4 regions of the Streptomyces sp. NPDC058231 genome follow, and region 1 is predicted to be linked to each of the others. Evidence: riboswitches for the same ligand, from Rfam matches in the RefSeq annotation. Region 1 holds a riboswitch; each other region holds the start of a gene.

The links. A riboswitch is a leader RNA that binds a small molecule or an ion and turns the genes downstream of it on or off. The one in region 1 is predicted to bind cobalamin.
Region 2: linked by a shared signal. The riboswitch ahead of ACFVXE_RS27295 (ABC transporter substrate-binding protein) and the one ahead of ACFVXE_RS34950 (ribonucleoside-diphosphate reductase subunit alpha) in region 1 are both predicted to bind cobalamin.
Region 3: linked by a shared signal. The riboswitch ahead of metE (5-methyltetrahydropteroyltriglutamate--homocysteine S-methyltransferase) and the one ahead of ACFVXE_RS34950 (ribonucleoside-diphosphate reductase subunit alpha) in region 1 are both predicted to bind cobalamin.
Region 4: linked by a shared signal. The riboswitch ahead of ACFVXE_RS12515 (hypothetical protein) and the one ahead of ACFVXE_RS34950 (ribonucleoside-diphosphate reductase subunit alpha) in region 1 are both predicted to bind cobalamin.

The regions. Positions count from the first base shown of each region.
Region 1 is NZ_JBHVWN010000089.1:22,137-29,418, forward strand. It holds gene mctP (monocarboxylate uptake permease MctP) at 1-285, shown strand, start outside; cobalamin riboswitch at 589-727, shown strand; gene ACFVXE_RS34950 (ribonucleoside-diphosphate reductase subunit alpha) at 870-3,266, shown strand; gene ACFVXE_RS34955 (ribonucleotide-diphosphate reductase subunit beta) at 3,266-4,297, shown strand; gene ACFVXE_RS34960 (IS4 family transposase) at 4,415-5,767, shown strand; gene ACFVXE_RS34965 (hypothetical protein) at 5,804-6,025, opposite strand; gene ACFVXE_RS34970 (GlxA family transcriptional regulator) at 6,107-7,081, shown strand; partial or broken gene ACFVXE_RS34975 (beta-N-acetylhexosaminidase) at 7,186-7,282, shown strand, end outside.
Region 2 is NZ_JBHVWN010000049.1:37,676-44,957, forward strand. It holds gene ACFVXE_RS27285 (protein kinase family protein) at 62-1,159, shown strand; gene ACFVXE_RS27290 (helix-turn-helix domain-containing protein) at 1,424-1,924, shown strand; cobalamin riboswitch at 1,890-2,080, shown strand; gene ACFVXE_RS27295 (ABC transporter substrate-binding protein) at 2,143-3,183, shown strand; gene ACFVXE_RS27300 (FecCD family ABC transporter permease) at 3,231-4,271, shown strand; gene ACFVXE_RS27305 (ABC transporter ATP-binding protein) at 4,268-5,074, shown strand; partial or broken gene ACFVXE_RS27310 (PRC-barrel domain-containing protein) at 5,149-5,457, opposite strand; gene ACFVXE_RS27315 (cytochrome P450) at 6,106-7,282, shown strand, end outside.
Region 3 is NZ_JBHVWN010000004.1:84,246-91,527, forward strand. It holds gene ACFVXE_RS04235 (class I SAM-dependent methyltransferase family protein) at 32-697, opposite strand; gene ACFVXE_RS04240 (aminoglycoside phosphotransferase family protein) at 1,213-2,109, shown strand; gene ACFVXE_RS04245 (hypothetical protein) at 2,320-2,571, shown strand; gene metE (5-methyltetrahydropteroyltriglutamate--homocysteine S-methyltransferase) at 3,574-5,940, opposite strand; cobalamin riboswitch at 6,055-6,272, opposite strand; gene ssuE (NADPH-dependent FMN reductase) at 6,934-7,282, opposite strand, start outside.
Region 4 is NZ_JBHVWN010000013.1:100,673-107,954, reverse strand. It holds gene ACFVXE_RS12515 (hypothetical protein) at 1-1,135, opposite strand, end outside; cobalamin riboswitch at 1,243-1,374, opposite strand; gene ACFVXE_RS12510 (PHB depolymerase family esterase) at 1,550-3,022, opposite strand; gene ACFVXE_RS12505 (hypothetical protein) at 3,053-3,307, shown strand; gene ACFVXE_RS12500 (3-hydroxybutyrate dehydrogenase) at 3,339-4,145, shown strand; gene ACFVXE_RS12495 (helix-turn-helix domain-containing protein) at 4,181-6,169, shown strand; gene ACFVXE_RS12490 (alpha/beta fold hydrolase) at 6,209-7,102, opposite strand; gene ACFVXE_RS12485 (branched-chain amino acid ABC transporter permease) at 7,099-7,282, opposite strand, start outside.

The DNA of each region.
Region 1 (7,282 bases):
GTCGCGAGCCCGACCCAGGCGCACTTCGGCGGATCCTCGAAGGACATCCCCGGAATAGGCGAGATCGGCTACATCGGCCTGACGGCGTTCGTGCTGAACGCGGTCGTGACGGTGGTCCTGACGTTCGTCCTGAACGCGGTGAAGGCCCCTGTGGGCATCGACGAGACCTCACCGGCCGACTACACCGCCGACGTCGGCGACCGCGATGTCCTGGTGAAGCTCCCGCCCGCCACGGTGGGCGCACCCGGCGGAGCCCCCAGCGACGCCCCCAGCGGCGCTGTCTGACGGCCGCATCCGCCACGGGTGGTTTCCGGGCCGCCACGTCCCCCTCGGGGAGGCGTGGCGGCCCGTTCCGTTTCCCCACGGCCGGACCCGCGGCCGTCCCCGCCCGCTGCGGCACACGTCCGCGCACGGACCTGTCGATCAGACCCGTCGGCGACGGCCGGCGCCCACCGGATCTATCATCGGCTCGGCTCCGCAGGCTCACCGGAACACGACCGGCATCCCGTTCCGGGCCTCTCGCTGCTCCTATACGGCCTGAGCCACTGAACCGACTCGACACAACATGTGGGGGCTGCCTCATCGGACGGCCCCCACATGTATGCTCGTGCTCGCTGTCGCCGCAGGGAAATCCGGTGCGAATCCGGAACTGTCCCGCAACGGTGTATTCGGTGCGCATATGCGCACCCTGCTAGTCCGAGGACCTGCCGACAGCGCGTCCGGCTCGACCGATCCGGACGCCCAGACGTCCGGGCCTCGCGGATGGGCCGGTGGACGCCGCACACAGTGCTGCCCTCCTTCTGCCGGGCATGCCCGCGCGCGGCTGCCCCGCTCCCGCCGGCCCAGAGCCGAGCGAGGGAGAGCACCACGTGACCATCGCGCCAGCCGATCCGGCTTCAGCCACCGAGTCCGCGGAAACCACGAACGACGGACCCGGGACCGCCCTGCTGCGAACCCTGACCGACCTCACCGTCGATCTGCCCGACACCGACCCCGGCCGTGTCGCCGCCGCCGCGCTGCGCGGCCGCAACGCGGCGTCGGACGAGGCGGAGCTGCGCTCGCTGGCCACCGAGGCAGCCGCGGGCCTGATCGCCGAGGACCCCGCGTACTCCCGGCTCGCCGCCCGTCTCCTCACCCGCACCATCGCGGACGAGGCGGCAGGCCAGGGCGCGGTGTCCTTCTCCGCCTCGGTCGCCACCGGCCACCGCGAGGGTCTGATCGCGGACCGGACCGCCGGGTTCGTCGCGCTCCACGCCGCACGGCTCGACGCGCTGGTCGAGCAGTCGCTCGCCGACGGCGCCGACGACCGGTTCGGCTACTTCGGGCTGCGGACGCTGCACAGCCGCTATCTGCTCCGCCACCCGCTCACCCGTCAGGTCATCGAGACGCCGCAGCACTTCATGCTGCGTGTCGCCGCCGGTCTCGCCGAGGACGACTCGGTGCGCGCACTGGACGAGGTCGCCTCGCTGTACGGGCTGATGAGCCGGCTCGACTACCTGCCGTCCTCACCGACCCTGTTCAACTCCGGAACCCGGCACCCGCAGATGTCCTCCTGCTACCTGCTGGACTCGCCGCTGGACGAGCTCGACTCGATCTACGACCGCTACCACCAGGTGGCGCGGCTCTCCAAGCACGCCGGCGGCATCGGCCTCTCGTACTCCCGGATCCGTGCCCGCGGTTCGCTGATCCGCGGCACCAACGGGCACTCCAACGGCATCGTGCCGTTCCTGAAGACGCTCGACGCCTCGGTCGCCGCGGTGAACCAGGGCGGCCGCCGCAAGGGCGCCGCCGCCGTCTACCTGGAGACGTGGCACGCGGACATCGAGGAGTTCCTGGAACTGCGCGACAACACGGGTGAGGACCAGCGGCGTACGCACAACCTCAACCTGGCGCACTGGATCCCGGACGAGTTCATGCGCCGGGTCGACGCGGACGGCGACTGGTCGCTGTTCTCGCCCGCCGACGTCCCCGAGCTGGTCGACCTGTGGGGCGACGAGTTCGACACCGCCTACCGGGCCGCCGAGGCCGCGGGCCTGGCCCGGAAGTCGATGCCCGCGCGCGAGCTGTACGGCCGCATGATGCGGACGCTCGCACAGACCGGCCAGGGCTGGATGACGTTCAAGGACGCCTCCAACCGGACCGCGAACCAGACCGCCGAGCCGGGCCGCGTCGTCCACTCGTCGAACCTGTGCACCGAGATCCTCGAAGTGACGGACGACGGCGAGACGGCCGTCTGCAACCTCGGTTCGGTCAACCTGGGCTCGTTCGTCGTGGACGGCGGCATCGACTGGGCGCGGCTGGACGCCACCGTCCGTACCGCCGTCACCTTCCTCGACCGGGTCGTCGACATCAACTTCTACCCGACCGAGCAGGCCGGCCGGTCCAATGCCCGCTGGCGGCCCGTGGGGCTGGGCGCGATGGGGCTCCAGGACGTCTTCTTCCAGCTGCGGCTGCCGTTCGACTCCCCCGCGGCCCGCGCGCTCTCCACCAAGATCTCCGAGCGGATCATGCTCGCCGCGTACGAGGCGTCCTGCGACCTCGCCGAGCGGTCCGGTCCGCTGCCCGCCTGGTCGCAGACGCGCGCCGCCCGTGGTGTGCTCCACCCCGACCACTACGACACCGAGCCGGCCTGGCCGGAGCGCTGGGCCGCGCTGCGGGCCCGGATCGCGAAGACCGGTATGCGCAACTCGCTGCTGCTGGCCATCGCGCCGACCGCCACGATCGCCTCGATCGCCGGGGTGTACGAGTGCATCGAGCCGCAGGTCTCCAACCTGTTCAAGCGCGAGACGCTCAGCGGCGAGTTCCTCCAGGTCAACGGCTATCTGGTGGACGAGCTGAAGAAGCTCGGCGTGTGGGACGCGCGCACCCGCGAGGCGCTGCGCGAGGCGAGCGGCTCGGTGCAGGGATTCGCCTGGATCCCCGAGGACGTGCGCGCGCTGTACCGCACGGCGTGGGAGATCCCGCAGCGCGGACTGATCGACATGGCCGCGGCGCGTACGCCGTACCTCGACCAGAGCCAGTCGCTGAACCTGTTCCTGGAGACGCCGACGATCGGCAAGCTCTCCTCGATGTACGCGTACGCCTGGAAACAGGGTCTGAAGACGACGTACTACCTGCGCTCACGGCCGGCCACCCGCATCGCCCGCGCGGCCTCCGGCCGGACGGCGGCCGCCGTTCCCATTCCCGTGCAGCAGGCGCCGGCCGTCGACGCGGACGCCCTTGCCTGCTCTCTCGAAAACCCCGAGTCCTGTGAGGCCTGCCAGTAATGAGCACCACCGAGAAGAACCTGCTCGACCCGGGCTTCGAACTGACCCTGCGGCCCATGCGCTACCCGGACTTCTACGAGCGCTACCGTGACGCGATCAAGAACACGTGGACGGTGGAGGAGGTCGACCTCCACTCCGACGTGGCCGATCTCGCCAAGCTCTCACCCGGCGAGCAGCACATGATCGGCCGGCTCGTCGCCTTCTTCGCGACGGGTGACTCGATCGTCTCGAACAACCTCGTGCTGACGCTGTACAAGCACATCAACTCCCCCGAGGCCCGGCTGTACCTGTCGCGGCAGCTGTTCGAGGAGGCCGTGCACGTCCAGTTCTATCTGACGCTGCTCGACACGTATCTGCCCGACCCGGACGACCGCGCGGCAGCGTTCGACGCGGTCGAGGAGATCCCGTCCATCCGCGAGAAGGCGCAGTTCTGCTTCAAGTGGATGGCCGCCCTGGACGGGCAAGGAGGGGTGGAGAAGATCGAACGGCTGGAGACGAAGGCCGACCGCCGTCGCTTCCTGCTGAACCTGATCTGCTTCGCGGCGTGCATCGAGGGGCTGTTCTTCTACGGCGCGTTCGCATACGTCTACTGGTTCCGCTCGCGCGGCCTGCTGCACGGTCTCGCCACGGGGACCAACTGGGTCTTCCGTGACGAGACGATGCACATGAACTTCGCGTTCGAGGTCGTCGACACCGTCCGCAAGGAGGAGCCCGACCTCTTCGACGACGAACTCCGGCAGCAGGTCACCGACATGCTGAAGGAGGCCGTCGACGCGGAGCTGCAGTTCGGCCGTGACCTGTGCGGCGACGGTCTGCCGGGCATGAACACCGAGTCGATGCGCGAGTACCTGCAGTGCGTCGCCGACCAGCGGCTCGCCCGGCTCGGATTCCCGACGGTCTACGGCTCCGAGAACCCGTTCTCGTTCATGGAGCTGCAGGGCGTCCAGGAGCTGACGAACTTCTTCGAGCGCCGTCCGTCGGCGTACCAGGTGGCGGTGGAGGGCTCGGTCGCGTTCGACGACGACTTCTAGACCCGACGCCGTTCAGTTAAGGGTGGGGGTTGTTCGTCAAGGCTGGTGAACGAGGCAGCGGAGCTGCTGTAGAAGAGGTTTGTCCTCCAAGACATCCTCACTACAGGAGCTCCGCTGTTGGAACAGGCTGCCATAACAGGGCCGGTCGGGATAGCGGCCGGGGTGTTCGCGCCGGGGCATATCGGTGAGTTGACCCGGATCATGCCGTTCGAGATGGTCGACGAGGTGCCGGCGGAGACCCGGGCGCTCGATCGGCGGGTTCGGCTGATGCCGGCCCGGGTCACGGTGTATCTGCTGCTGGCCGGGGCGTTGTTCGCCGAGCTGGGCTACCGGCAGGTCTTTGACCGGTTGTGCGCGGGTCTGGCCGGGCTGTCGCCCGTCAGGCCCAGCGGCAGTGCGTTACGGCAGGCCCGTCAGCGTCTGGGGGCGGCGCCGATGAAGGCGCTGTTCGACCTGGTGCGTGGCCCGGTGGCCACGACGGCGGTTCAGGTGCGGTGGCGTGGGCTGCTGGCCGTGGCGGTCGACGGCACGCTGTTGCCGGTGCCGGACACGCCGGAGAATCTCACGGTGTTCGCCAAACAGCGGTGCAACAGCGGGGCCGGGGGCTATCCGCAGGTCCGGCTGGCGGCTTTGGTGGCCTGCGGGAACCGGTCGGTGATCGGGGCGGTGTTCGGCCCGGCGACCACCGGCGAGCTTCAGTACGCGGGCCGGCTGGCGGGCGATCTGCGTGCCGGGATGCTGCTGCTGGGTGACCGGAATTTCGCCGCCGCCGATCTGCTGAACCGCCTGGCTGCCACCGGCGCCCACCTGCTGGTGCGGTGCAAGTCCGGGAGGAAACTGCCCGCGGTGGCCCGCTTGCGCGACGGCTCGTTCCTGGCCCGGCTCGGAGCACTGACCGTGCGGGTCATCGACGCCGAGATCACCATCGCAACGTCCCGCGGGGTCCGCACCGGTCACTACCGGCTGCTGACCACCCTCACCGACCCCACGACCCACCCGGCCGGTGAACTCGTCCGGCTTTACCACGAGCGCTGGGAGATCGAGACGGCCTACGCCGAGCTGAAGTCCACGATCCTGGGCGGGCGGGTCCTGCGGGCCCGCACCCCGGCCGGCGTCGAGCAGGAGGTCTGGGCACTGCTGACCGCCTACCAGGCGCTGCGGACCGCGATGACCGATGCCACCGACAGCGTCCCGGGCACCGACCCAGACCGGGCCGGCTTCACCGTCGCGCTGGCCGCCGCCCGCGACCAGCTCGTCCTGGCCGCAGGCGTCATCGCCGACACCGTCATCGACCTGGTCGGGGCCATCGACCGCAACGTGCTGACCCAGCTCCTGCCAAAACGGCGGGTCCGCACCAAAGACCGCATCGTCAAACGCGCGATCTCCAAGTACAACGCACGCGGACCCGCCATCGACCGGGCCACCTACGAGGCCACCATCAGCATCAACATGCTCGCAACCGACCCTTGACACCACCCAGCCCCACCTAACTGAACGACGTTGGGGCTAGACCCGCTGGGCTCTCGCCCCGATCCGCAGCTCCCGACGCCACGCGGCCCGCACCGGCCGCGTGGCGTCCGCCGTATCCGGGGGCTGGGCGCGCCGTTCCCGTTCCGCAACGCGCAACTGGCGGTCGATGCGGTGTTCGCGAGCGATGCCGGCCAGCACCGGCGCCAGGAAGAGTGCGAATACAGCCATGGTGCCCAGGTAGTTCAGGAATGTGTTCATGGCTCAACTCTGGACCGGGCGGATCGATCGCGGCAGTGGCAGGACTGTCACGCAGCATCGAATTACTGCCACACTGTCTGCATGCTGAACAATGTCGCGGTGCTGCTGCTCGGCGAGGTGCATCCCTTCGAACTCGGCGTGCTGTCAGAGGTGTTCGGGCTCGACCGCAGTGACGAGGGGCTTCCGGTGCACGACTTCGCGGTGGTCTCCGGCGAGGGGCCGGTGCTGTCGACCCATGCCGGATTCACCGTGTCCACCCCGCACGGTCTCGAACGGCTGGACGAGGCGGATCTGATCGCCGTTCCCGCCGGCACGTCCTTCCGGAGCCAGGACTTCCCGGAGGCGGCACTGGAAGCCCTGCGCAGGGCCGTGGACCGCGGCGCCCGGGTGCTCAGCGTGTGCTCCGGCGCCTTCGTGCTGGGCGAGGCGGGACTTCTGGACGGCCGCCGCTGCACCACCCACTGGCGGTACACGGCCGACCTGGCCCGTCGCTTCCCGCGGGCCGTCATCGAGCCCGACGTGCTGTACGTGGACGAGGGGCAGATCATCACGTCGGCGGGGACCGCCGCCGGGATCGACGCCGCCCTGCACCTGGTGCGCCAGGCCCACGGCCCCGGCGTCGCCAACGCCATCGCGCGGCGCATGGTGGTGCCGCCGCACCGCGACGGCGGCCAGGCGCAGTACGTCGAGCGCCCGTTGCCCCGCACCGCGTGCGACACGGTCGGCGGTACGCTCGCCTGGATGGAGCGCCACCTCGACCAGGAGATGACGGTCGATCAGCTCGCCGCCCAGGCGCACATGTCGCCGCGCACCTTCGCGCGCCGCTTCCAGCAGGAGACGGGCACCACCCCGTACCGCTGGCTGCTGCGCCAGCGGGTTCTGCTGGCCCAGCATCTGCTGGAGACCTCCGATGAAACCATGGACGCGATCGCCGACCGGACCGGTTTCGGGAATGCGGCCGCGCTGCGCCATCAGTTCACCAAGTCTCTTGGCACCACCCCGAATGCTTACCGCCGCACCTTCCGCGGGCCGACCTCCCTCACCGAAGTCGCCTGATCCACAACGACCTTCACCTCCGATCATTCGTCCAACCATTTTCCGCATCCGTCCATGGACCACGAACCCCGTCACCGGCGAAGGTCGGGCGCATGAACATGCGGATGGCAAGACGAAGGACCATCGGGGCCGTGGTGACAGCGCTCGCCGCGGCGCTGCTGCCCTGGCAGAGCGCTGCCGCGCAGACCGGATCGACCGCCG
Region 2 (7,282 bases), on a different contig from region 1:
ATGTGTCGCGTGTGCGCGCCCTTTGGACGGGCCCAGGTATTTCAGAGAGGTTGGTGCCCTGGTGGAGGTAGCCGTCGAGAGCTTCGACGCGTCGCGTGGTGCGCGTTTGGCGGCCTACAGTGCCGTCTCCACATCGCTGGCGCTGTGCAGTGATCGCGAACTGCGCGACCTTGTGGATACGGCTACGCCGATGGGTTCTGGCATCGGCGGGACCTCAGCGCTGCTGGAGGTCGGCGGAACCCCGGTCTTCGTTAAGCGGCTGCCGCTGACCGATCTGGAAAGGCAGCTGGAGAACGTCCAATCCACGGCGAACCTCTTCGAGCTTCCAACCTTCTGCCATCCCGGCCTCGGGGTTCCCGGAAGCCCGGGATGGGGGGCCTGGCGGGAGTTGGCCGTGCACACCATGACGACGAACTGGGTGCTCGCACAAGACCATGAGGGCTTTCCCCTGATGTACCACTGGCGGGTGCTGCCGCACCCCGGGCAGGCGCTGCCCGAGCAACTGGCCGACGTGGAGAAGGCTGTCGCCTACTGGGGAGGCAAACCGCAGGTGCGCCACCGGATCGAGGCGCTGCGGGACTCCTCGGCGAGCGTCGCACTGTTCCTGGAGTACATCCCGCAGAACCTGCACGACTGGCTGGACATTCAGGTCAAAGCCGACGATGAGACGGCCGAGCAGGCATGCACCATGGTGGCGAAGGAACTTGAGGCCGGAACCTCTTTCATGAACGCCCGCGGGCTCCTGCATTTCGATGGCCATTTCCAGAACATCCTCACCGACGGCAAGCGTCTGTTCTTCACGGACTACGGCCTCGCGATCTCCTCCCGGTTCGACCTGTCGAAGGAGGAGGCCGACTTCTTCGCCGAACACCAGACCTATGACCGCTGCTACACCGTCACCCACCTTGTGCAGTGGCTCGTCACTGCCCTGTACGGGTACGAGCGGGACGAGCGCAGCGCGTTCGTGCACGCCTGCGCCCGAGGGGAACCTCCGACGGGAATCCCGTCGCAGGTCGCGGCGATCCTCACCCGCCACGCCCCGATCGCCGCAGTGATGACGGACTACTACCGCGAGTTCCGTTTTGAGAGCAGGCAGACCCCGTATCCCCTGGAGGCGATCCGCCGGATCGGCGGGCCGGACAGCTTGTTCATCATCTGATGGACCTGGGCGGCCAACAGCCGGGCTGGATGCGGGAGGCTCCGGGTGCCCTGATCCGCTTCTGCTGAACGGCCTGCCTGCCTTGCCCGTAGCCACTGCGCGCCCGATCGTCGTGACCGCCGCCGAACGGCACCGGCTCAAGAAAGCGGCCTACGGCCACAGGACCCCGCACCGTGACCGCCTGCGGGCGCAGATCGTGCTGCAGGCTGCCCGGGGGCGGGGCAACGCAGCGATCGCCCGCGAAACGGGAGCGCACCTGGCCACGTGCGCACCTGGCGGGTCCGCTTCGCCGACGGCGGCCTGGCTGCCCTGGCCGACCGCAGGCGCTGCAGCCGTCCACGACGCTTCACCCCGGTGCAGGTCGCCGAGGTCAAGGCCCTGGCCTGCCAACTGCCCGCCGAGACCGGCACCCCGCTGTCGCGCTGGTCGTGCCCGGAACTGGCACGTGAGGTCGTCGTCCGCCGCATCGCCGACTCGATCTCCGCCTCCACCGTCCGCCGCTGGCTGCGCGACGACACACTCAAGCCCTGGCAGTACCGGTCCTGGATCTTCATCCGCGATCCGAAGTTCCGGCCCAAGGCCGCCCGCATCATGGACCTGTATGCCGGCCGCACCGGCAACATGATCAGCCCCGAAGGACTTCGGGCTCCGGCCGGACTTAGCCCGGCCGGGGCACTGCGGCCGTACCCGCACCGGCGACCGCACCGCCACCGGGGCACGCGGAGCCGCGTGATAGCTTGCCGAAGCCAGTCAAACTCCACGTAGGGGTCAGGGAATCCGGTGCGAATCCGGAACTGACGCGCAGCGGTGAGGGGGACGGACGGGGCCACGGCCACTGGGACGCATCCACGGATGCCCCGGGAAGGCGTCCCGTCCGAAGGAACCCGAGTCCGAAGACCTGCTGGCAACTGCCGCCCGGTGCCGGGCGGCAGTACTCCGTACACCGGGCCCCGCGCATGGGCCCTGAGACGCAGAGGGACTCCGTGCCGTCCATAGCCAGCCCCGCCCGCACCGCTGCCCTGCTCTCGGTGGCGCTTCTCCTGCTGACCGCCTGCGGCGGCGGCACCGACAGATCCGGGGCCGAGCCCGCCGGGGGCGCAGGCTATCCGGTGACGCTCAGGAACTGCGGCCCCACCGTCACCGTCGAAGCCGCTCCGCACCACGCCGTCTCCGTCGACCAGGGGTCGACGGAGATCCTGCTCTCCCTCGGCCTCGCCGGCCGGCTGGCTGCGACCGCCACCTGGACCGACCCGGTGATGAAGGGGCTGGAGAAGGCCAACGCGAAGGTGGCGCGGATCTCGGAGAACCGGCCCTCGTCGGAGAAGGTCCTCGACCAGGAACCCGACTTCGTCAGCGCGTCGTTCGAGTCCACCCTCGCCAAGGGCGGCGTCGCTCCGCGCGAACAGTTCGAGGAACTCGGCGTCCCGACCTACGTGTCGCCCGCCGACTGCACCGGCAAGGACAACAGCGGCGGTGGCGACGGAGCGCGGACCGAGGCACTGACCATGGACAGCGTCTACCGTGAAGTACACGAACTTGCCCAGGTGTTCGGCGTCCCCGAGCGCGGGGACAGGCTCGTCGCACAGCTGCGGGGGCGGGTGAATGAGGCGACGGACGGCGTGAACGCCTCCGGAACCTCACTCCTCTACTGGTTCTCGGACTCCAAGTCCCCCTACCTGGCAGGCTGCTGCGGGGCACCCGGCATCATCACCAGGGAACTCGGCGCGAAGAACGCCTTCGACGACACCCACGAGGAATGGCCGCAGATCAACTGGGAGACCGTCGCCGACCGCAACCCCGACGTTCTGGTCATAGGCGACCTGACGCGCAAGGCCCAGACCGCAGAGAGCGCCGCCAAGAAGATCGAGTTCCTGGAGTCCGACCCCGTGACGAAGAACATGGACGCCGTCCGGCACAAGCGGTACGTGCTGCTCAGCGGACAGGCCATGAACCCGTCCATCAGGACGGTCGAGGGCCTGGAGCAGGTCGCCGCCGGGCTGCGGTCGTTCGGGCTCGCCGGGTGACGGACACCGAACGGCCCACCGCGGTACGCACGGTGAAGGCACCCGCAATCCACGTGCGCGGCGTCATCGGCGGACGGGGGGTGCGCGGTGCTGCCCTGTGGGGCGCGGGCGTCGCGCTGTTGGTGCTGTCCGTCGCCGTCGCCGTCACCATCGGCCCGGCCCGGATATCCGTCGCCGACGTCTGGTCCGCGGTCGCCGCCCACCTCGGCATGGGTGAATCGCGGCTCACCCCGATCCGGGACGGCATCATCTGGAACCTGCGCATGCCCCGTACGCTGCTCGCCGCCGTCTGCGGCGCAGGGCTCGCGGTGTGCGGAACGGTCATGCAGTCCCTGCTCCGCAACCCGCTCGCCGACCCGTTCGTGCTCGGTGTCTCCTCCGGTGCGTCGACGGGTGCGGTGCTGGTCGTCGTGCTGGGGGTCGGCGGGGGAGCGCTGTCCCTCTCGACCGGCGCGTTCGCCGGGGCGCTCTGCTCGTTCGCGCTCGTGCTCCTGCTCAGCCACACCCTCGGCGGCACGGCGGACCGGGTCGTCCTCTCCGGGGTCGCGGCCATGCAGCTGTTCTCCGCGCTCACCTCCTTCGTGGTGATGACGTCGGCGGACGCCGAGCAGACCCGCGGTGTGCTCTTCTGGCTGCTCGGCTCACTCAGCGGGGTCGGCTGGACCGACACGGGCGTGTGCTTCGCCGTGCTCGTCGTGACCCTGGTGATCTGCCTCGGGTACGCCCGGACCCTCGACGCCTTCGCGTTCGGTCAGGACGCCGCTGCCACGCTCGGGGTCCGTGTCGCCCGCACCCGGATCGTGCTGCTCTGCACGACCGCACTGCTGACCGCCGCGCTCGTCAGTTCGGCGGGCGCCATCGGCTTCGTCGGGCTGGTACTGCCGCACGCCGCCCGGGCGATCACCGGCTCCGGACACCGGCGGCTGCTGCCCGTCACCGCGCTCGCCGGGGCGGTCTTCCTGGTCTGGGTCGACACCCTCGCGCGGACCGTCCTCGACCCGCAGGAGGTGCCGGTGGGTGTCGTCACCGCCCTCATCGGCGTACCCGCGTTCGTCCTCGTCCTCCATCGCACCCGGAGGGTGGCATGAACCCCATCACCGGCACGCGCCACGGCGCCGCCGGCCTGCGCGCGGAACGGGTCTCCCGGGAGGCGGGCGGCCGCCTCGTCCTGGACGGGGTCACCCTCACCCCGCCGCCCGGCGCCACCGTCGGACTGCTCGGACCGAACGGTTCCGGCAAGTCCACACTGCTACGGGTGCTCGCGGGGACGCTCGTGCCGGCGGCGGGTGCGGTCACGCTCGACGGCGAGCCGCTCGCCGCGATCGGCCGACGCACCGTGGCCCGGCGGGTCGCCGTCGTCGACCAGCATGCCGTCACCCAGGTCGAACTGAGCGTCGGGGACGTCGTGGCACTCGGACGCATCCCGCACCGCCGCGCCTGGTCCGCGCCGACCGGCGCGGACCACGACGCGATTCGCGAGGCGCTGGAGCGCACCGGTCTCACCGACCGGCGGGACCAGTCCTGGCACACGCTCTCCGGAGGCGAGCGCCAGCGTGTCCAGATCGCCCGGGCGCTCGCCCAGCAACCCCGCGAACTGCTGCTGGACGAGCCGACGAACCATCTCGACATCCAGCACCAGTTGGAGCTGCTGTCGCTGATCACCTCACTGCCCGTCACCGTCGTCGTCGCCCTGCACGACCTCAACCTGGCCGCGATGTTCTGCGACCGGATCGTCGTCCTGAAGGAAGGGCGGGTGGTGGCCGCCGGCACTCCGGCGGAGGTGATCACCGAGGTCCTGATCGCGGACGTCTACCGGGTACGGGCGGTGGTCACCCGGGACGGTCCGGACGGGCGGCCTTCGGTCCGCTTCCTGCCCGGCCCGGCGGATTAGGGCCCGCCGCCGGTTCCCGCGTCCGACGACGCACCCTCAGAGGAAAGCGCCCCTCAGCCTCGCCACGGCGCGTCGTAATGCCGGTAGAGCTCCTCCTCCTCGGAGACGGTGAGATGAGCGTCCGCGTCCACCCTGGGGGCGTCCTTCACGCGCTCCTTCGGATGGGTGATGTGCAGATCGGAGCCGACCCGGCGAGCACCGTTCAGGGGTACGAAACTCTCCTTCATACCGAACAGACCGGTCTTGACCGTGATCCAGTCCGGCTGGCCGGTGTTGTCGTCGACGTACACCCGTCCCACGCTGCCGACCTTCTCGCCCGCCGGGTCGTACACCGTCAGGCCGTCGAGCTCCCCGGAACCCGTGAAACCGTCAGAGGCATCCATAACCGGTCTCCTCCTCGCCCGGGCGCGTCCTGATTGGGCGGGGCACCAAGGGGCGGCGCCTCCGGATCCCATCGCGCCTCACCCGAATGGCCGGTGCAACCTCCCCGACCCGGCGACGGCGCGCCCACTGCCCTCCCGCCCCTGTACGGAGGGGGCGCCGCGGTCGGGGCACGACCGGCGCACGCACTGGGCCATCCGAGTGAACGGGGGGCGGACCGGTTCCGGCGCGCGTACCCGGGCGGACCGGCCGGCCGCGGCGGCACCAGCCCGTGTGAGCATCGGCGTGCTCGGGGAGCGGGCCCCGGGTCCCGTCGTGTCAGGTGCGCGTGATCGGCGCGGGCGGCGCGATCTCGATGAGGGTGGCCGTACCCGCCACCGGCCTTCCTTCGTACATCGTGATCACGTCGCCTGGTGCGAGGTGGCTCCAGTGCTCCGGGGTGAGCGGAGCCAGCCGGACGGTGGCCCCCAGCGGCCTGAGCCGGCAGCCCCCGACCCGCGGCCGGTTCGAGCCGACGACCGTAGGATCTGCATCCTTGCCTCGGCGACCCCGACCGGCTGCCCCGACCCGCCGCCGGTTCGAGCCGACGACCGTACAGGAGAGGCCCGTTGAACACTCCGCCGATACGTGACCAGGCCGCACCGCACCGGATGGACCCGGCCGGAGGATGCCCGCACGCCGACAACGCGCGGCTGCTCGCCCGGGGCGCCGTGGCATCCGTCGTGCTGCCCGGGGAGGTACCGGCGATGGCGGTGCTCGGGCACGACGCACTCAAGGAGTTCCTCGCCCACCCCGATGTGGCCAAGGGTGCACGCCACTTCACCGCACTGGGCGAGGGGAGGATCCCCGACGGCTGGCCACTGAGCACATTCGCCACCGTGCAGGGCATGACCACCGCCGACGACGAGGACCACCGGCGGCTCCGCTCGCTGGTCAGCAAGGCGTTCACCGCACGGAGGGTGGAGCAGCTGCGGCCCCGCATCGAACTCCTCACCGCCGAACTGCTCGACGGCGTCGACGCGGTGGCCGCGGCGGGGGACGGGACGGTGGACCTGCGCGCCGGGTTCGCGCTGCCGCTGCCGCTGGGCGTCATCTGCGAGCTCCTCGGGGTGGACGAGCGGCATCAGGACCGTCTGCACCACCTGTCGAACCAGATCGTCTCCACCGACATCGCCCCCGCGGAAGCCATGGCCGCCAACCGGGAGCTGGTGGAACTGTTGGGTGCGGTCGCCGCCGCCCGGGCCGAGCAGCCCGGCGACGACCTGACCACCGCGCTGATCGCCGCCCGCGACGAGGGCGGCGACCGGCTCAGCCAGCACGAACTCATCGGCACCCTGCTCCTGATGATCATCGCGGGCCATGAGACCACGCTGAACCTGATCGCCAACGCCGTGCGCGCCCTGTGCGCCCACCGGGACCAGCTCGACCTGGTTCTCTCGGGCCGGGCCGGGTGGCCGGACGTGGTGGAGGAGACGCTGCGCTGGGACAGTCCGGTCAGCTACTTCCCGTTCCGCTATCCGACCCGGGACCTGACTGTCGACGGGACCGTCATCCCGAAGGGCACCCCGGTACTCGCCGGGTATTCGGCGGCCGGACGTGACACGGCGTCGCACGGTCCGGACGCGGACCGCTTCGACGTCACGCGGCCGGCCAGTGCCTCGGCGGTCCGGAACCTCTCCCTGGGGCACGGTCCGCACTACTGCCTGGGAGCTCCGCTCGCCAGGATGGAGGCGACCATCGCGCTGGAACAGCTGTTCCGCCGGTTCCCGGCGCTGGAGGTCACCGTTCCCGACCCGGAGCTGCCGAGGCACGCCAGCTTCGTCGGCA
Region 3 (7,282 bases), on a different contig from region 1:
GCACGAACTGGACCCTGCACGACGACTTCCGTCAGGCGCCTCCTGCCTGCGCTTTCGCTTGTCTGAGCACGTCGTATCCGATAAAGGTGAACATGTTCATGCCCGGGACGAGCGGCTGTGGTTCGCCGGTGAAGCGGTGCACACCGACGCCGAGGCCCGCATCCCGATCCGACAGCCACTGCAGCTCGAACCCCCGTACCTTGAACCACTCACAGATCAGCGGCACCCGGTCGGGAGCGGCACGATGACGGGTCCAGATGACGGTGCCGCCGGTCCGGCACAGTTGGGCGCACGAGTCGATCGTGCGCTCGATGTCCTCGTCGGCGATGTTGCCGAACACTCCGCAGACCAGCACGAGGTCAGCCGGCACCATGCCGCGGTACTGATCCGTGAGCGAGGCATCCGCCGTCACCACTTCCACGTGGTCCAGGCCGGCCGATCGGGCCATCTCCTCAGCGAACGCGGTGTTCCGCTGGTCCAACTCGACCAGACGCGCGCGTACATCATCGCGGCGGGGATGGTCGGCCAGCACCTCCAGCAGATCACGCCCCTGGCCGGCACACAGGCTGATCACCCGCAGAGGGCCGGACGGGAAACCCGCCAGGGCGGCACGGATCTGCGTCTGAACCGCCTCCAATCGCCGTGCCATCCACGAGCTGGGGTGATCGTATTGGTCATGCCAGGTCCGCCAGTCCATAGTGGGAACCCTAGGGTGACGGCACTCGCCGGGCGACTCAATTCGGATCACTTTGCGGAGATCGCCACACGCGTGTCCACCAGGGTCGCGAAGGGGGCCCTCGCCGAACCACCACGTCATTCGCCACACGAACACCTACGCGCACAGCGAGTGCGGACATAAGCAACTTCTTCGCCACCAAACCGGTCAGCAGCGACCTGCCCGTGCACATCGGCGCCGGCCTGCTGGGCCACCTCGCATCCAGACCACCCGCGGCTACGCCGCCGTCTCAGGATGTGAAGCGAGTTCGAAGAGCACTCTGACCGCCGCGACGTCGAGCTCGGCTCCTGCGGACGCCTCTACGGCACCCCTGCCAACACGAACACGCCTGCTTCTCCGAACTTTGGGGCCGTGCCGTCCCAAAGCCTCTGATCTGCAGCTCTCTGAAACCGAATTGGTGATGCCAGGGGAATCACAGCGAGATGTTCCGGAGAGCGAGAGCCGCTCCGCCTGCCGCCTCAGTACTGTGGCTTCGCATGACCGACACCGAGATCGAGATCACCGCAGACCTGGTCCGCGACCTGCTGCAGGAGCAACATCCAGACCTTGCGGAGCTGGCCATCCGCGAGGTGGCGGGCGGCTGGGGCAACCAGATGTGGCGCCTCGGGGACGAGCTGGCCGTGCGCATGCAGCGCATGGACCCCACCCCGGAGCTCCAGCTCAAGGAGCGGCGGTGGCTACCCGTGCTGGCCCCGCGCCTGCCTCTCCCGGTGCCGACCCCGGTGCGGTTCGGCGAACCGTCCGAGCGCTTCCCCAAACACTGGACCGTGATGACGTGGGTTCCCGGCGAGCCGCTGGACCACGGCTCGATCAGCCGCGGCGCCCACGCGGCCGACACGCTGGCATGCTTCCTCCAGGCGCTCCATGTGGAGGCGCCCGCCGAGGCGCCGATCACTACGGACCGCGGTGACCATCCCAGGAACTGCACGGACGGCTTCGAGAACTTCTTCCAGGCCGTTGCCCCCAACGACATCGCTGCCGACGTCCGGGCCGTCTGGGACGACGCCGTTGCGGCCCACGCGTGGGAGGGCCCGCCGATGTGGGTACACGGCGACCTCCATCCCGCGAACGTCGTCGTCTCGGACGGAACGCTCTCGGGCATCGTCGACTTCGGTGGCATGTTCGCCGGCGATCCGGCCTGGGACCTCGCCGCCGCATGGGTGCTGCTGCCCGCGGGCATGGCCGCACGGTTCTTCGACGTGTACGCGCATGCAGACGAGGCGGCGATCCGGCGCGCCCGCGGGCTGGCCGCCATGAAGAGCCTCTTCCTGATGCTCATGGGGCAGAACGGAGATCGGGGCCTTCCCGGCGGCAAGTCGAACTGGGGACCTGCAGGCCGGGCGGCACTTGATCGTGTTCTGAAGGGCCTTTGATGCAGGGAGATCCGAAGGCGCGTGCACAAGTGCCGATGGACACCTTCCGCTTCTCGAGGTGGGCCAGGAAGGCGTCCCACTCCTCCTCCGTCGGGATCCGGTACTCCTCGCTGGGACGGAAGGCCCGCCGACGACCCATGAACGCCCGGTGGGCCTCGATTGTCTCGGCAGGGTAGACCGCCGTGTACCCGATCGTGGTGTCAATGTTCTGTGACCGCAGATCACCTGGACAATGTGCGGGGGAAGTCCGTTCATGATGGCGTCGGTGACGAAGACTCTTCGGAAGTCGTGAGGAGAAAAGGACAGCGCTTCACCGTCAGCGTCGGCCGGCCCGGTGGCGGCCAGCGCATTGATCAGCAGTTCGCGGATCGCGGTCGGCGTGAAAGCGCGGCGCTCCGAGCCGATGCCGCGCTGGAACAGCAGCGCATCGGCGGGTTCCAGACCTTCTCACGGACGTCATAGGCGGCCACCAGCGGAACCGAACCACTGAGGCCACGCAGCCGGCTGATGATGGCGCTGAGGACGTCGGCGAGTTCTGGGCTGACCAGCAGGAACCGCTCGGTGTCGGCCGGGCCTCCAGACGGGTCGCTCGGTCCCAGGAGACGTCCACAGCCTGCAGGAACCGCCACCACCGCAACAGATCCATCCCGTAGGAGCGAACCGTAGACGGCGCTTTCCCGGCGGCCAGTTCCAGAGTGCGCCGACCAACAAGTCGCCGACCCAGACCTCGTATGCGGCCCTCTCCCCCACACGTCCCTCCCCCGCCCCTTGCCCAGACAGTAACCGTCCGGATGGACCTCTGGTCCTGGCCGGTCGGCGTCTCACGGCTCGTCCGCACCGCGGTTCCGACCCGCGATGCCCTTGCCCTGCTGGACCGGGCGGCCAACATCCTTGACGTCGGTGCTGAACACGGAGAAGGCCGTGGTCCCGGAGAGGCTGGTCGAGGAGGAGGCGCGGGTTCGGCGCGCTTCGCGGAAACCGGCAGGCACCCCCGGGGCGGGTCATGAGACGGTGTGGTTCGGACCAGCAGAGGGGGAGAATGGGGCTGACCTACGGCTACGACATCTACCTGCCTCCCCGGAACGTCGCCAGGGCGCTGACCAATCTGGCCGAGCTGGCGCCACCGCCCCGTGGCAAGCCGTCGCTCGAGCTCAGAGTTGGTATCCGGTCCCCGCTTTCCAGATCGGCGAACCCTTATGGCGACTTGGCCCGACCCCGACCGGTGAGCACCGGTGCACCCTGACGCGGCACAACGATCGCCTTGACTGCCGAGCTGTCTGTGTACGGCGAGGGGCCCTCGCAATCATCACCCGTGCGTCGACACCCGTGCGCATGCCGTCCACCACGATGTCCGGCGGACCGTGTTCCACCGGTGGGCCCCTTCGTCGTGTCTGCTGCCGTGCACTGTTCGTCAGCCGGGGCCGAGGCGCTGGTATGCGCCCCGGCCCTTCGGTCACTTCTCGGTCAGAGCGTGGGCAGCTCGCTGCGGACCGTGCGGGCTGCGGTGACCAGGTTCTGCAGAGACGCCTTGGTCTCGGGCCAGCCGCGGGTCTTCAGGCCGCAGTCGGGGTTGACCCACAGTCGTTCGGCGGGAATGGCCTTCAGTCCCTTGCGGAGCAGGGCGGCGGCCTCGTCGGCATCGGGCACGCGTGGGGAGTGAATGTCGTACACGCCGGGGCCCGCTTCGCGCGGGTACCCGTGCGCGGCGAGTTCGCGGGCGACCTGCATGTGGGAGCGGGCCGCTTCCAGGCTGATGACATCGGCGTCGAGGTTGTCGATGGCCTGGACGATGTCGCCGAACTCGGCATAGCACATGTGGGTGTGGACCTGGGTGTCCGGCCGCACGCCGCTGGTGGTGAGACGGAAGGACTCGGTGGCCCAGGCCAGGTACGCGGCGTGGTCCGCCGTGCGCAGGGGCAGGGTTTCGCGCAGGGCCGGTTCGTCGACCTGGATGACCGAAGTGCCCGCTGATTCCAGGTCGTTGGCCTCGTCGCGCAGGGCGAGGGCGACCTGCCGGGCGGTGTCGCCGAGTGGCTGGTCGTCGCGGACGAAGGACCAGGCGAGCATGGTGACGGGTCCGGTCAGCATGCCCTTGACCGGACGGTCGGTGAGCGACTGGGCGTATGAGGTCCAGCGGACCGTCATCGGTTCGGTGCGCGAGATGTCGCCGGCCAGGACAGGCGGGCGGACATAGCGGGTGCCGTAGGACTGGACCCAGCCGTGCTGGGTGGCGAGGTAGCCCGTGAGCTGCTCGGCGAAGTACTGGACCATGTCGTTGCGTTCGGGCTCACCGTGCACCAGGACGTCGATGCCGGTCTTCTCCTGGAAGGAGATGACCTCGCCGATTTCGGCCTTGATCCGCTCTTCGTATCCGGCCGTGTCGATCCGGCCCGCGCGCAGGTCGGCGCGGGCCGTGCGCAGTGCACTGGTCTGCGGGAAGGAGCCGATGGTGGTGGTCGGCAGCAACGGCAGTTTGAGGTGGGCACGCTGGGCGGCGGCCCGCTCGGTGTACGGCTGGGAGCGGCGGCTGTCGGTGTCGGTGACAGTGGCGGTCCTGGCCCGAACCGCGGGTACGTGGGTGATCGGGGAATTCGTGCGGGAGGCGAGGTCGGCGCGGTTGGCGGCGATCTCGGCGATGACCGCGCCGGTGCCCTGAGACAGGCCCTTCGCCAGCGTGACGACCTCGGTGGTCTTCTGCTTGGCGAAGGCGAGCCAGCGAAGGATCTGAGGGTCGATGTCCCGCTCCGGCGCCGTGTCCAGGGGGATGTGCAGCAGGGAGCAGGAGGCGGCCACATCGACCCGGTCGGCGAGCCCCAGGAGAGTGGCAAGAGTGGCCAGCGACTGCTCGTAGTCGTTGATCCAGATGTTGCGGCCGCTGACGACCCCCGCGACGAGCCGCTTGCCGGGCAGACCGCCGACGGCGGCGAGGTCTTCGAGGTTCGCGGCGCCGGCACCGGTGAAGTCCCTTGCCAGGCCCTCGACCGGGGCCTTCGCCAGGACGGGGAGCGCCTCGCCGAGCCGGTCGAAGTAGGAGGCGACGAGCAGCTTGGGGCGGTCGGCCAGGCTGCCGAGTTCACGGTAGGCGCGGGCGACGGCGTTCAGCTCGGCCGGGGAGCGGTCCTGGACCAACGCGGGCTCGTCGAGCTGCACCCACTCCGCGCCGGCGGCACTCAGATCGGCGAGTACCTCTGCGTACACCGGCAGCAACCGGTCGAGCAGGGTGAGTGGTTCGAAGCCGGCCGCCACCCCGGGGGCGGGCTTGGCCAGCAGGAGATACGTGACAGGGCCGACGAGCACCGGCCGGGCCGTGTGTCCGAGCGCCAGCGCTTCCTTCAGCTCGGTGGCCTGCTTGGCGGAGTCGGCGGCGAAGACAGTGTCCGGACCGAGCTCGGGGACAAGGTAGTGGTAATTGGTGTCGAACCACTTGGTCATCTCAAGGGGAGCTACGTCCTGGGTGCCGCGGGCCATCGCGAAGTACCCGTCGAGCGTGTCGGATTCGACGGCCTTGCGGTGCCTCTGCGGGATTGCGCCGACCATGACGCTGGTGTCCAGAACGTGGTCGTAGTACGAGAAGTCGCCGGTGGGTACCTCGTGGACACCGGCATCCGCCAGTTGCTTCCAGTTCGACCGGCGTAGGTCGGCCGCCGTTTCCCGCAGGGCGTCGGCCGTGACACGGCCCTTCCAGTAACCCTCGATGGCCTTCTTCAGTTCCCGGTTCGGGCCTTGGCGGGGGTATCCGTACACGGTGGCGCGTGCTGCCGCGGCCACGGTCTTGTTGTCACGGAAATCTCCTTCGCGAGATGACTCCTTGAGATCCCGGAGACGGGACACGGACGCGAAGGGATGACGAACCGGACGGATCCCGCGCACGTGTTCGGTGCGGTCTCTCCGTCTGGTACGTACGCCGACCCGCCCACGAGGTCACCGGGATGTCCGTACGCGATCGGTCGCGTACGGGCAACGGGCAGGTCTTCGGACTCGCGGGCACATCTGCCGAGGCAGATTCCTACTGACCGTCGCTTCCCAGATCCGACCGGATCCAGTGCGTATGACGGCGGTCGTTCCCACTCACCGCTGCGGGGCAGTCCCGGATTCCCACCGGGTTCCCTCTTACGAAGCATCCCGTCTGGCGGACGGGGCGAACCAGTTGCACGCGGCAGCCTACGGGGCCGAGCAGGGAAGCATCGGGTCACGTCCATCATTCGGATGACGAGGTGAGATGCGCCAGGCCTTTCCGGGAGTGGCGGACCTGCGTGACGCCGACCTGAGCACGGCTTTCCTGGGAGGTGGTTTCCTCGGGTGCGTCCTGCTCAGTGGAGCGGGCCGGAGCGGCGTGCACCTCGGAGGCGCAGACAGATGCGTTGTCCACCAGCGCCGACAGGTCTTACCGGTTCGTCGCCACTCGTGGTCCGAATGGCTGAGGGCGCGATGCGGAGTCGTTGCAGGAGGCAGGCCCCTGAGTCCGCAGCGGCCGCACCGAACCGCCCTTCTGAGCCTCCGGCCTTCCGAGATGAAGGTGCCCCCTCATCGACGTGGGGCTGCTCCAGCCGTAGATCGCTTCCCTGCTGGACGCGGCCCAACGGTCGGTCCGCGCCGCCCTCAAGGCGCTGCGCGACAGCAGGGGCGGTCGACCACCGCCACGCGCGCTCCCAAATGCCGATCTACGGCTGGAGTACCAGTACTCCAGCCGTAGATCGTGATCACATGCGAAGGCGGCGCCAACAGCTCCTGTGCCGAAACTGTTCCGGCACAGGAAGTTGCCGGCCTCAGGTGCCACACGGCCAAGGAGTGCGGCCGGGATGCCGTGACCCGCAGGCGGCGGGCTCAAGCGGTGGCCGATATCAGCGTCGGCCGGCCGCCCAGTGCAGCGGAGAAGGCGTCCGTGACCTGGGCCAGGGCGTGGGCGGACGCCGGTGCGAAGGTCGGTGCGCCGTCATCGCCGACGGTGATGTCCTTGTCGAGCGTGAACCAGCCTTGCACGATGTGCGCGGCACCCATGGAGCTGAGCACCGGGCGCAGTGCGTAGTCGATGGCCAGGACGTGCGCCGTGCTCCCGCCGGTGGCCAGCGGCAGCACCGTCTTGCCGGCCAGGGCGTACTGCGGGAGCAGGTCGAGCAGCGACTTCAGCAGACCCGAGTAGGCGGCCTTGTAGACGGGTGTACCGATCACCACG
Region 4 (7,282 bases), on a different contig from region 1:
CGTCCGGGGACGCACTGGGGGTGACGACGGCGGCGGGCGCGGGGCCGCTCGCGTTCAGCTGACGGATCAGGTCGACGCCGCCGAAGTCGTGGACGTCGGCGCCGGTCGCGTGCGCGGCCAGGACCAGCTGGGCGTAGGCGGCCGGGCCGCTCGTCGCGGCCCAGTTCCCGGAGTTCTTCTTCAGCCAGCCGACCGCACCCGCAGTCCTGTCCTTGTGGCCCGCGGAGGCCAGGGCGACGACCGCGTCCGCGGTGTTGCCGAAGTCGGGCTGCGGGGTGGTGTCGTCGGCGCCCGGCATCGGGGGCAGGTTCAGGTGGCCGGTCTTGGCGAGGGCGCCCGCGAGGTAGGCGGCACCGTTGCGGGCGGCCTGCTCCGGCTTGAGGTCGTCGCTCTTCACACAGGCCGGGGCCTTGCCGTCGACCGTGGCGTTGTCCCCGACGGCCAGGCCCTTGCCCATCGAGCCGAGCACGGCGGCCGCGGTGGCGTCCGCGTTGGCGGCGAGCTTCCCGGCCTTGTCCGGCTGGTACGCGAAGGCGCCGCCGTCCTTGCCGCCACAGGGGATCGCCAGCTTGAGGAGTGCGTCGTACGGCGTCCTGCCGCCCGCGTTCGTGATGTCCCCGATCCGCTGGCCCTGCCGGGCCAGGGCGCCGATCACGACCGAGGTGGAGTTGGCGTCGCTGGGCGACCCCGCGCCGTAGCCCCAGCCGCCGTCCTCGTTCTGGACGGACTTCAGCCAGCGGACCCCGTTGTTGACGATGTCGCGGTGCCCGCCGACCTCCGCCAGCGCCTGGACCGCCGCGGCGGTGGCGTTGGTGTCCAGCATGGTCTTCGCGTCGCACGGCTTGGAGACGTCGGCGCGGTACGACGCGTAGGCGCCGTTGCCGCACTGCTGGGCGATCAGCCAGTCCACCGACTCGGTCGCGGGCACGATCCCCTCGATGCGCTGGGCGAGGAAGGCCAGCGACTGCCGCCAGACCCCGTCGTACGTGGGGTCCTTGGTGCCGTACAGCCCGGAGGGCAGCGCGACGGACGGGCTGGGGGAGGGCGACGGCGCCGCGACCGCGGCCGGGGCAGCGGCCGCACAGAGCACGGTGGCGGTGGCGGCGAGCGTTGCTGCGCTGCGGCGTACGGTCATTGCGGGCTGAGCCTCTCCTGTGGCGGAACCGGGCACAGGCACGCTCAGGCACCAGGCTCCGGCCCCGTATGCCTCGACGGTGCCGGCCACCGGCTCTCCGGTGACGCGAGCCGGTCACGACCGCGGACAGGGCAGTCCGACTTACCGCTCGAAGCGGCTCACGGTTGCGGGTCAGCGCCGGATTTGCACCGGCTTCCCCCTGAACGGGCATGATGACGACTCGCACACTCTACCGGGACGTAACCCGTTCGCCCCGGGCGGAGGGGCATCCGGGACAGCGACGTACGTCACCGTCCCGGAGCCGCCGGGACCACTTCCACGCCCTTGCCCCGGTCCGTCCCGGACCCGGGACCCGCGGACGCCTTCCTGTCACGAGGAGTGGTCGCCGGGCGGGCCGCGGACCCGGCCCGCCCGCTACGCCGTGCAGCCGGTGTCGGCGATCACGAAGTAGCCCGCCGGCGACTCCCTCAGGGTGTGGGTGACGAACACGTTGTACAGACCCATGTTCTGGTTCGAGCCGTTGGCGTACACGTAGCCGCCCGTCGTGTGCGCCCGCCCGGCCGCCACCTGGGCGTAGTTGGTCGCCGTGAAGCAGGCGCCGCCGCCCGTCCCGCCGGTCGTGGTCGCCGTCACCGCGGCCGAGACGGTACCGGTCGCCCCCGACGCGTCGACCGCCGCCACCGTGTAGCGGTACGCGGTCCCGGCGGTCAGCCCCGTGTCCGTGAACGCCGTCGAGGCGGGCCGCCCGACCTCGGTGCCGTTGCGGTAGACGGCGTACGAGGAGGCTCCCGTCACCGCGCCCCAGGAGAGCGAGGCGCTGCTGCCGGTGACGCCGGTGACCGTCGGACCCGAGGGGGCCGGCAGCGGGTTCCCGCCGCCGGGGGCGCCCTGGTCCAGTCCCCAGAAGACGCCGGTGTAGTACGTCGAGCAGATCGAGCTGAGGAAGTACGCGGCCGTGGAACCGCACTGACCGGTGCCCGAGCCGGGGGACACGGGCAGGCCGTGGCCCATGCCGGAGACGGAGTACGTCTCCACGGCGGGCTTGCCCGAGGAGTCGTTGTAGATGGTCCGGGTGGTGTTCCCGGGCAGCGTGTCGGTGCCGGCCGGGGTCTGGCCGATACCCCACACATCGGTCCACTGGTCACGCAGCGCGGTGGCGTTCGCGGGGTACACCGTGTAGTCGGACGCGCCCTGCCAGATGGCCACCCGGGGCCAGGGGCCGCTGTAGCCGGGATAGGAACCGCGGACCTTGTCGCCCCACTGGGCCGGGGTCAGCTTCTGCGGGCCCGTCTGGCAGCCCGAGGCGGCGGCCTGGCTGGTGGCGCACTGCGCGGGGAGGCCGGAGGCCACGGAACCACCCGCGAACACGTCCGGGTAGGCGGCCAGCAGGTCGGCGGTCATCCCGCCGCCCGCCGAGAGCCCGGTGACGTACACCCGGCGGCCGTCGGACCCGTACTGCTGCTTCGCGTGCTCCACCATCTGCACGATGGAGGCGGCCTCGCCCTTGCCCCGGCCGTCCTCGGCCGGATCGAACCAGCCGAAGCAGGAGAGGGAGTTGTTGGCGGACGTGGTCTGCGGGAAGACCACGGCGAACTTCCACAGGTCGGCGTATTTCGGCCAGCCCGAGTTGGTGTAGTAGTCGTCGGCCGTCTGCGTGCAGCCGTGCAGTGCGATCACCAGGGGCGCGTTCGCGGGCAGGCCGGCGGGGGCGTACTCGTACATCTGCAGATTGCCGGGGTTCGAGCCGAAACCGGTGACCTGTTGCAGGCCGGAGGCGGCGGTGGCGGGCTGGGCGGCGCCCACGGTGCTCAGCGTCGCCGCGACGACGCCGAGTACGGCCGTGGACGCGACGCGCCGGAGCAGGCGTCGCAGGATCGATGGGCGCACGGGGGGCCTCCCTGTTCGGAACGTGCGGGCGTGCGGACTGCTGCCGGAACCTACGAGCTGGGACCGCCCCGGCCCATGGGGCGGGCTGACACCCCTCGGGTCCTCATGTGTGCGGCGGCGCCCTTGCGCGGCAGGGCCCGCGCCCGGCGGCCGGTGACCGCCGCGGCGGCCGGGGGCGATCCGGCCGACGGCACCGGACCCGGCGCATCGGCGGCGCCGGTCGGCCGCACCATGTATGCCACCACCACGGTGACGTACGGCGGTGTGTGCACCGACCCCGTGTGACGTGGGCTTCGACCTCCTTACGGTGACGACCATGGAGACTCCCCAGAGCCCCGCACCCGGGCCCGCCGCGCTCGACGTCCCCCCGCCCGCAGACCGCTCCCTCGCCGGGCGCACCGCCCTGGTGACCGGGGCGGCGAGCGGTATCGGGCAGGCCTGTGCGCAGGCGCTCGCCGCCGCGGGCGCCCACGTGTACATCGTGGACAAGGCCGCCGACGCGGCGCAGCGGCTGGCGGAGCGGATCGGCGGCACGGCCCGGGTGGTCGATCTGTCCGACCCCGAGGCGGTGGACACCCTTCCCGCCGACGCGGACATCGTGGTCAACAACGCCGGACTGCAGCACATCGCCCCGGTGCACGAATTCCCGCCGGACCGCTTCGCGCTGATCCACCGCGTCATGGTGGAGGCACCGTTCCGCATCTTGCGCCGCACCCTCCCCGGCATGTACGAACGCGGCTGGGGGCGCGTCGTGAACATATCGTCCGTCCACGGGCTGCGCGCCAGCCCGTACAAATCGGCGTACGTGTCGGCCAAGCACGCACTGGAGGGACTCAGCAAGGTGGTCGCGCTCGAAGCAGCACCGCACGGAGTCACCAGCAACTGCGTCAACCCCGGCTATGTGCGCACGCCCCTGGTCGAGAACCAGATCGCCGCGCAGGCCCGTACCCACGGGATCACGGAGGAGGAGGTGGTCGCCAAGGTGATGCTGGAGCGCAGCGCGATCAAACGCCTCATCGAGCCCGGCGAGGTCGCCGATGCGGTGCTCTGGCTCTGCGGACCCGGCACCTCGCACATCACCGGCACCTCGCTCGCCATGGACGGCGGCTGGACCGCCAACTGACCACGACCCCCGCACCCGACGAACGATGGCCCGCCATGTCTGCACCGCCCCCTTCCGCCGCGCCCCACCTGAGACGCCTCCTCGACCTGCTGGCCGAGGACGCCCCCGCCGAGGCGCTCGGCGCCGTCGCCGCCCGGGCGCGGACCGCCGGTGTGCCCGCGGACGGTCTCGTGGAGGTGGAGGCGGCCACCGCCACCGCCCTGCGGATCAGGGGCGCCCTGCGCCAGCACCGGCGCCGCGAGCTCCAGCTCACCGCGCTCTTCGACACCGCGGGCGACCTGGCCGCCTCCCGCGATCTGGACGACGTGCTGAAGGCGATCGTCCGGCGGGCGAGGATGCTGCTCGGCACGGACACGGCGTACCTCACGCTCCCCGACGAGGAGGCGGGGGACACCTACATGCGGGTGACCGACGGCTCGGTGTCCGTCCTCTTCCAGCGGCTGCGGCTGGAGCTCGGCGACGGACTCGGCGGTCTGGTGGCGCAGACCGCGAGTCCCTACGCGACCCCCGACTACCGCACCGACGACCGCTTCCGCCACACCCGCAACATCAACGCCGGGGTGCTGGACGAGGGGCTGGTCGCCATCCTGGGCGTGCCCCTGCTCCTCGGTTCCAGCCGGGGCGGCACCGGAAAGGTCATCGGCGTCCTCTTCGCGGCCGATCGCGCACCGCGTGTGTTCAGCCCCGACGAGGTGGCCCTGCTCTGCTCGCTCGCCGCGCACGCCGCCATCGCCATCGACACCGCCCGCGCCCTGGCCGACACCCGGTCCGCGCTGGCCGAACTCGCCGGGGCCAACGCCGAACTGGCCGAGGCCAACGCGGCTGTCCGGGCCCACTCGGCCGCCATGCAGCGGGCCGAGGAGGCGCACGACCGGCTGACCGACCTGGTGCTGCGCGGCGGTGACGTCAAGGACGTCGCGGCGGCCGTCGCAGGTCTGCTGGACTCCCCGCTGACCATCCACGACCCGGGCGGCCGCCCGCTGGCCGCGGTCCGGCCCGACGGCGCCGGTCTCGCCGCCGACTCCATGGACGCCGGGTGGCTCGTCGAGACCGCGGAGGAATCCCGGACCGGGGCGCGCGCCGTGCACCGCGACGGCCGGTGGATCTGTGCCGTGCTCGCCGGTCAGGAGCTCCTGGCCGGTCTGGTCCTGCACCGGCGCGGGCGGCTCGACGACTCCGACCGGCGGCTCTTCGAACGCGCCGCCGTCGTCACCGGCCTTCTGCTGCTGCTGCGACGCACGGTCGCCGAGACCGAGAACCGGATCCGCGGCGAACTGATCACCGATCTGCTGACCGACGCGGAGCGCGACCCGGCCGGTCTCGCCGAACGCGGCCGCCGTCTCGGCATCGACCTGGACCGCCCGCATCTGCTGCTGGTGGCCGAGGCAGGCGCCCGCGAGAAGCTCTGCGCCGCGGCCCTGCGCTACCTGTTCGGCGGGGACATCCACGGGGTGAGCGCCGAACACGCGGGCGCCGTCGTGCTGTTGATCGACTGCGGGGGTGACGGCGCGGACTCCGGGCCCGGCGCGGGTGAGGCGGCGCGGGCGGCGGCCGCCCAGCTCGGCCAGCTCGTCCAGGCGCCGGTCACGGTCGCCGCCACCGGCCCGGCCCGCGGAGCGCGCGGGCTCGCCACCGCGTACGCCGAGGCGGCCCGCTGCCTGCGGGCCATGCGGGTGCTCGGCCGGACCGGCGAGGGCGCCTGCGTCGACGAACTCGGCTTCCTGGGTGTGGTGCTGGGCAACGCGCAGGACGTCGACGGCTTCGTCACCGCGACGTTGGGGCCGCTGCTGCGGTACGACGCCCGGCGCGGCACCCAGCTCGTGCGCACGCTGAGTGCCTACTTCGGCTCCGGGGGGAGCCTCATCCGCGCCAAGGACGAACTCCACGTCCACGTCAACACGGTGGTGCAGCGGCTGGACCGGATACAGGTGCTGCTCGGCCGGGACTGGAACGAACCCGACCGGGCGCTCGAACTCCAACTTGCGCTCCGGCTGCACCTGTTGTCCGGTGCCGGCGGTACCTGAAGCGTTCCCTCCCGGCCCTCCCGGCGTCCTGGGCCCTCCTCAGGCCGCCCCGCCCGCCGCCGCCACCAGCCGCCGCGCGATCTCGCCCGCGCCGGCCTCCCCGGTGAGTACGGTGTAGTGATTGACGTCCGGCACCGCCACCGGCTCCAGCGGGGTGCCGGAGAGACCGGCGGCCGCCAGCCGGCCCTCGTCGTACAGCCCCTGCTCCTCGTCCATCAGACCGCGCGCCGCCCACAGCAGCGTCGCCGGCACCGGCAGCTTCCGTACGGCCGACAGCACGTCGTCGTCGAAGAGGCCGATCCCGTCGGTGCGTACCGCCTCGATCCGGCAGGTCGAGCGCATCTCGGGCTCGGCCCCCGCCAGATCGCGCTGGATGTACGCATCGACCTCCGGCGACCAGGCGTCGCCGGCGAACGCGGGGTGCGCCTGCCAGAAGGCCCGGTAGGCGGCGCGGTCGGGGAAGGTCATCGACAACCGGTCCATGGCCGGGCCGATCACCGCCGTCATGAGCTCGTCCGGGGAGAGCTGGGTGGGGGCCGGGAAGCCGACCCCTCCGTCGACGAGCAGCAGCGGGCCGAACCGGTCCGGATACCGTACGGCGGCGAACGCCGCCACGAACGCGCCCATCGAATGACCGGCCAGCACCACCCGGTCCGGGCCGAGCGCCCCGGTCAGGGCCGCGACGTCGTCGGCGTGCGCCGCGATGCCGTACGGGCCGGGCAGCCCGGAGCTCGCCGCCCGGCCGCGGAGGTCCGGGGCGATCAGCGTGACCTGCCCGGCCAGCAGCCGGGCCACCGTTCCCCAGGAGAGCGCGTTGGCCGTGATGCCGTGCAGGGCCACCACCACGGGCGCGCCGGGATCCCGGGCAGGCCAGCGCAGCGCCGCCAGCTCGCCCCCGGCCACCGGGACGCGTATCTCTTCGTACGGGGTCATGAGCGCCGGTCCTCCTCCGGGGCGGATGCGCCCCCACTGGGTGCACGGAGTGCGGAACGCATCCGGGACGGCAGCCGTGCCAGCCCGCCCGGCAGCAGATGTACCACGGCCACGAACACCACACCGAGTAGGAACAGCGGCTGCGAGAGCGGCACCCGCAGCACCGCGGGGAGTCCGGCG